3 regions of the Methylobacterium fujisawaense genome follow, and region 2 is predicted to be linked to each of the others. Evidence: predicted binding sites of a transcription regulator. Region 2 holds the regulator's gene; each other region holds the start of a gene.
The links. Region 2 encodes LexA, which represses DNA repair genes until DNA is damaged. Its sites were predicted from a motif close to TGTTCNNNNTGTGTTCNG; they were not measured.
Positions count from the first base shown of each region.

Region 1: a site for LexA is predicted at 1,467-1,484, ahead of recA (recombinase RecA). Genes of this name have one in related genera too.
Region 3: a site for LexA is predicted at 1,456-1,473, ahead of ABC766_RS14130 (ATP-dependent helicase). Genes of this name have one in related genera too.

Region 1 covers NZ_CP155000.1:6,043,723-6,045,988, reverse strand. Annotated here, with positions in the region: gene recA (recombinase RecA) at 314-1,375, opposite strand; gene cckA (cell cycle histidine kinase CckA) at 1,701-2,266, opposite strand, start outside.
Region 2 covers NZ_CP155000.1:6,366,957-6,369,222, reverse strand. Annotated here, with positions in the region: gene ABC766_RS30390 (hypothetical protein) at 1-392, opposite strand, end outside; gene lexA (transcriptional repressor LexA) at 643-1,368, shown strand; partial or broken gene ABC766_RS30380 (ComEC/Rec2 family competence protein) at 1,362-2,266, opposite strand, start outside.
Region 3 covers NZ_CP155000.1:2,975,871-2,978,136, forward strand. Annotated here, with positions in the region: gene ABC766_RS14125 (AsmA-like C-terminal region-containing protein) at 1-974, opposite strand, end outside; gene ABC766_RS14130 (ATP-dependent helicase) at 1,484-2,266, shown strand, end outside.

The DNA.
Region 1 (2,266 bases), 320 kb from region 2:
TTCGTCGTTTCGGCATCCTGTGATCTGAATGCGTGTGCAGGCGCCGACGTGAAGCGCGGACGTCTCTGCCGGGACGGCCGCTCGGCGCGGTCACTTTGCATCCGGGACGGGGGCTTGCCTGTTCGGTGGTGCCCCAACTCTGCGTCGAGGGTCTCTGAGGCCGCGGCCGAGACCGGACGCCCGCTTCTTTCTATTCCGCTATCAGATCGGTGCCTCGGGCCCAAAACAAAACCCCATGGCGATCCTGCGATCGCCATGGGGTTCGGTCTTCAGGGATCGGGCGCCGGACTTGGTCCACCGCCCGGTCTTCGGATCAGGCTTCGCCCTCGTCGAGATCGTCGGCGGTCGGGGTCGCGTTCTCCAGGATCTTCTCGGCGACCAAGCCGGAATTCTGCCGGATGGAGCCCTCGATCTCGGCGGCGATCTTCGGGTTGTCGCGCAGGAAGCCCTTCGCGTTCTCGCGGCCCTGGCCGAGGCGCTGGCTGTTATACGAGAACCAGGCGCCTGACTTCTCGACGATGCCGGCCTTCACGCCGAGGTCGATCAGCTCACCGACCTTCGACACGCCCTCGCCGAACATGATGTCGAACTCGACCTGCTTGAACGGCGGCGCGACCTTGTTCTTCACCACTTTGACGCGAACCTGGTTGCCGATCGCCTCGTCGCGATCCTTCAGGGTCGAGATGCGGCGGATGTCGAGGCGCACCGAGGCGTAGAACTTCAGGGCGTTGCCGCCCGTGGTGGTCTCGGGGCTGCCGTACATCACGCCGATCTTCATCCGGATCTGGTTGATGAAGATGACCATGCAGTTCGAGCGCGAGATCGAGCCGGTCAGCTTGCGCAGGGCCTGGCTCATCAGACGGGCTTGAAGGCCCGGCTGGCTCTCGCCCATCTCGCCCTCGATCTCGGCGCGCGGGGTCAGCGCGGCCACCGAGTCGACCACCAGCACGTCGATGGCGCCGGAGCGCACCAGCGTGTCGGTGATCTCCAGGGCCTGCTCGCCCGTATCGGGCTGCGAGATCAGCAGGTCGTCGAGGTTGACGCCGAGCTTGCGGGCATAGACCGGATCGAGGGCGTGCTCGGCATCCACGAAGGCGCAGACGCCGCCCTTCTTCTGGGCCTCCGCGATAGTGTGGAGCGCCAGCGTCGTCTTGCCGGACGATTCGGGGCCATAGATCTCGATCACCCGGCCGCGCGGGAGGCCGCCGACGCCGAGGGCGATGTCGAGGCCCAACGATCCGGTCGAGACGGTCTCGACCTCCTGAACCTTGTCGTTCTTGCCGAGCCGCATGATCGAGCCCTTGCCGAAGGCGCGCTCGATCTGAGCCAGGGCGGCGTCAATGGCCTTGGACTTGTCTTTGTCCACGGGGGGCATGTCGACCACTTTCAATGCGGGCTGGGCCATCTGGCGGGCTCCTTATGAAGGGGTTGGACGCAGTTCACAACGCGCGTCGCCACCGCCTTCATGTACCTGTTTTGTTCTCATTCGACAAGGGCGGTACCGTGGGTTGTGCATAGCCTGCCGGCGCCATCGATGCGGTTCAGGGCGAACCGCGGACTCCGGCGCGCCGATCCGTCGGGGCATGCCCGGGATCCGGTGCCGCATTCCGTTCAGGGTCTGAACACGGTGGGCGGCACCGGATGCCGGATTTCGCAGGGAAGGGCCGGGACGCTGCCATCGACGCCGCCATCGACGCCGTTCAATCGGCCATCGTCTTCTTCACGGTCTCGACGAGCTGCTTCAGACTGAAGGGCTTCGGCAGGAAGTTGAAGGTCTCCCCCTCCGGCAGGTTCTTGCGGAAGGCGTCCTCGGCGTAGCCGGAGACGAAGATCACCTTCAGGTCGGGCTGATGCTTGCGCACCTCTCGCAGCAGGGTAGGGCCGTCCATCTCGGGCATGACGACGTCGGAGACGACGAGGTCGATCGGCTGGGTGCCCTCGCGGACGATCGCCAGGGCCTCGAGGCCGGAGGCCGCCTCCAGGACCGTGTAGCCGCGGGCCGAGAGGGCGCGGCTGTTGACCGCCCGGACGGGATCTTCGTCCTCCACGAGCAGGATGGTGCCCTGCCCCGTATGATCCGCGGCGGGCTTGCGCGGCGCCGGCTTGTCGGCCGTGGCCGGAGCCGGTGCACTTCGCGGCGCGCCGGCATCGCCCGGCTCGGCAGCCGGCCGCGGCGACCCGGAGACCGGCGCGAGCGGCTCCGCGCGCGGGAGCGCCGGCACCGCAGCCGGGGCCGGAACCTCCTCCGGTTCGGCCACGGGCACAT
Region 2 (2,266 bases):
TTCTCGATCGGCGTGTCGCAGGCGTAGGCGAACTCGGTCTTCAGCGGATCGAACACGGTCTCGCCGGTGATCCGGCAATCCTCGCGCACGGTCTCGTCGAGATAGGCCCGGGCGGCGGTGCGGAAGCGCTTCACCCGGGTGGCGTCCGGCTCCGGATCGATCCGGGCCTCGCTCAGGTTGCAGCCGGTATATTCGCGCAGGGCGTTCGAGACGATCAGCATCCGGCGCATCTGCCGGTTGTCGTAGACCTCGTAGGGCTCCTTGCAGCCGATCGTCACCACCTGGGGGGTGAGCGCCACGTAGTTCCGCGAGATGTAGGAGAACCCGGTGGTGCAGCCGGCGAGGCCGAGGGCGGCGAGGCCGAGGGGCAGCAGAGCTGCGGGTCGTCGCATCCTCGTCATCCCAAGAGGGTCCCAGCCCGCGGCCCGGATCCGCCGCCTTCCCGGCGGGGCGCCGCGGTGCATTGAAACGGCTCCGCTTGCGCCGTCAATGCGTTTCTCGACCTTGCCCCCGCGAGCGCGGAGCGACGCGCCAAGCGTAGCGGTGCCGCCCTTGCGGAACACTTGCGGAACGTTTAACCTGTTCGTGATTTGTTTCAGAGACCGTCACGGGGCGGTCTGCCAAGCCGCGAGTCCCCCTTCGATGCTCACGCGCAAGCAGCTGGACCTCCTGCGTTTCATCCAGAGCCGGATGCAGGAATGCGGCGTCCCGCCGTCCTTCGACGAGATGAAGGACGCCCTCGACCTCAAGTCGAAATCCGGCATCCACCGGCTGATCACGGCCCTGGAGGAGCGCGGCTTCCTCCGGCGCTTGCCGAATCGGGCGCGCGCCATCGAGGTGATCCGCATCCCCGAGAGCCTGAGCCAGACGGCCCCATCTTCGGCCCCGGCCGAGCCGCGCCGTTTCACCCCGAGCGTGGTCGAGGGCGGCAAGTCCAAGCCGCCGCCGGCCCCGGCCAGCACGCGGATGATCGATGACGCCGGTCGTGCCATTTCGATCCCGGTGATGGGCCGGATCGCCGCCGGTACGCCGGTCTCGGCGATCCAGAACCAGAGCCATGCCATCACCCTGTCGCCGGATTTCGTGGCCGGCGGCGAGCACTACGCCCTGGAGGTGCGCGGCGACTCGATGGTCGAGGCCGGCATCCTCGACGGCGACCTCGTGGTGATCCGCAAGCAGGACACGGCCAATACCGGCGACATCATCGTGGCGCTGATCGACGACGAGGAGGCGACGCTCAAGCGTCTGCGCCGCCGCGGCTCCTCGATCGCCCTGGAGGCCGCCAACCCGGCCTACGAGACGCGCGTCCTCGGGCCCGACCGGGTCCGGATCCAGGGCCGCCTCGTCAGCCTCGTCCGCCGCTACTGAAGCGGCTCGGCCGGCGCGTCGCCGGGGGCGAGGTCCCCGCCCGACGCATCGGTTTCCGGAGGCGTTGTCGCCCCGTCGTCAGAGGCGCGGGCCTCCGCGGAGGGCGCGGTGACCGGTTGTGGTGATCCCGGCCCGTGTTCCGAGCGTGGTCGCCAGGGCACGGCGCGGCCATCGGCCCGGGCGTGACGGGCGACGAAGCTCTCGCCGTCGGACCTGAGGGCGACGGCGCCCTGGGCGGCCAGGACGCGCCGATCGATCACCAGGGGGCCGGTGCAGGTCGGTGGGGCCACGAGACCCGTGATCAGCACCGCGGCGCGGGCGCAATCCTCCGGGAAGGCCCGCCGGTCCCGGACCAGGGCGACCGCCCGTCCGTCCGGCAGGCGCGCGGTGCATCCGAGCCGGTCACAGCGGCCGCTGCCCGATCGGACGATCAGTGCCCCGGCTCCCCGTCCGTCGCCGTCCGCCTTCAGCCATTGTTCGAGGACGAAGCCGGACGGGCTGCCGAGGGCCGCGAGCCGCCCGTCCGCCGCCCGCACCGCGGCCCCCGCGCCCTGCCGATCGACATAGAGGTCGTAGCGGTCGGGTCGGGCCGCGACGACGAGCCCGAGCAGGATCGGCGGCACGGCGAGCCAGCGCAGGCGGGAGGCCGGTAACGTCGCCAGCAGCAGGCCCGCGGTCAGCAGGAACAGCGCCGCGGTGCCGAAGGCCGGCACGACCACGATGGCCCGCTCGAACCCGGCGATCCACTGGGAGACGGCGAGCATGCCCCCCACCGCCTGACCCATCAGCCACCAGATCGGGCGGTCGAGGGCGAAAGGATAGGCGAGGATCCCGATCACCGCGGAGGGCATCACCACGAGGGAGACGAGCGGCAGGGTCAGGGCGTTGCCGACGAGGC
Region 3 (2,266 bases), 3.3 Mb from region 2:
CGGCCGATCAGGTTCTGGCCCTCCGCCGAGGTCAGGAAGGCGTCGAGGTCGAGGCGGCGGGCCTCGAGGGTCAGGCCGCCGCGCCACTGGCGGAGATCGAGCCGGCCGGTGCCGCCGAACCGCAGGCTCCGGCCCCCGGGATCGATGGCGAGGTCGACGCCCTCGAACCGCACCTGCGTGCCCCGGGCCTTGAAGGTGCCGGCCAGCGAGAAGGGCAGGTAGGCGCCCGCGGCCTGGGTCGGCGGCCCGACGACGAGGCGCGCCGAGCCCTCGGCCTCGACCAGGGAGCCGCCGGCTTCGCTCGGCGCGAGGCCGAAGCGTGCATCCGCCTCGAAGCGCGGAGCCGCGTCGCCGCCGCCGGAGATCTTGGCGGCGAGGCGCCCGTCGGGTCCCGGCGTGCCGCTCACCGCCCGGAACGGGATGCCGCCGCTCGTCCCCTCGACCCGCCAGGGGCCGACCAGGGCCGGCGCCTGCAGGTGCAGGTCCTGGACGTAGAGCTGGTCGGTCCGCCCGGTGGCGGGCACCTGCGTGGTGACCAGGAACTGCTGGATCTGCAGGTTCTCGATCGCGAGGTCGCGGTCGCGCAGGGCGCCACCGAAATCGGCCGGCAGCTTCAGGGCGTCGGGGCCGGCGACCGGGAGCTTGATCTCGGCCCGGCCGATCCGGGTCTCGGTGAAACGGAACTCGCCCTTCAGGAGCGGCGCGAGGGCGATCTCGGCCTTGACGAACCGGGCGTCCAGGCTCGGCCGGTCCGGATCGGCGCCGAGATGCAGGCGGTCCACGCGCAGCCGCGGCGAGGGCAGCAGCCGGACCTCGATCCGGCCGTCGGTCCGGACCGGGACGCCGAGGGACCGGGCGAGCGCCCGGTCGACGAGCGCGCGATGGGCCTGCCAGTCGACGAAGGGCGGAACGGCGAGCGCCGCCACGAGAACCAGGATGACGGCGCACGCCAGCGCGGTCAGAAGATCACGCAATGGTCCTGTTCCGCACCATCTCTCCGCGAGGCCGCGCCATCACCGTGCCGCCGTGCCCCGCGTGCCCCCGCGAGTCAGTTGTCACGGCCATAGCACGATAAGCCCCCGGGAGCGCCAGCGGCGATGCCACGGTCCGGAGCGGCTCTCGGCGCGCGCGCGGCGGCCCGCGGCACCCCGGGCCAGGAGCTCCGGACCGGGCGCGGGTCCCCTCTCCCGTGCGGGAGAGGGACAGGGTGAGGGATGCGACCTCTCCGGAAAGACCTGATCCCTCACCCCAACCCTCTCCCGCACGGGAGAGGGGGCTTGTCGCGCTCCGCCGCCGCTGTCGGCCCCCGATCACACACGTGCCGATCCGCGGCCACCGGGGAGACGGCGGCGCCCCGCAGCCGGCCGCGGGCCCCGAAGGGCGCGGATCGTCCCAGCGCGGACAGCCGCGCTTCATGGCTCCGCGCCCCCTCGGCGGCGCGAACGGCCTCGACGCCGTTCGCGATTTGGTCCAGGGATGCGGGATGCAGAACCGCCCGCAAGCGCAGCCCGCCGGGGACGGCGCGCCCGCCACGTCCATCACCGCCCGCGCCATGGGCGCCCTCCGCCGCGACGCCGCCGGCTATCTCGAGGGGCTCAATCCCGAGCAGCGCCGCGCCGTCGAGACCACGGAGGGCCCGATCCTCGTGCTGGCCGGCGCCGGCACCGGCAAGACCCGGGTGCTGACCACCCGCATCGCCCACCTGATCGCCACCGGGCGGGCGCGCCCCTTCGACATCCTGGCGGTGACCTTCACCAACAAGGCCGCCCGGGAGATGAAACACCGGATCGGCACGCTGATCGGCCCCGCCGGCGAAGGCATGCCCTGGCTCGGGACCTTCCACGCCATCGGCACCAAGATCCTGCGCCGCCATGCCGAGCTGGTCGGGCTCAAATCCGACTTCACCATCCTGGGCACCGACGACCAGCTCCGGCTGATGAAGCAGGTGATCGCCGACCAGAACGTCGACGAGAAGCGCTGGCCGGCCCGGGCCCTGTCCCACGCCATCGACGGCTGGAAGAACCGCGGCCTCGGCCCCGAGCAGGTGCCCCCGGGCGAGGCTGCCTCGTTCGCCTTCGGAAAGGGCGGCGCGCTCTACACCGCCTACCAGGCCCGGCTCGCGACGCTGAACGCCGTCGATTTCGGCGATCTCCTGCTGCTCTGCCTCAAGCTCTGGCGGGAGAACCCCGACGTCCTGGCCAATTACCAGGACCGGTTCCGCTACATCCTGGTGGACGAGTACCAGGACACCAACGTCGCGCAGTAC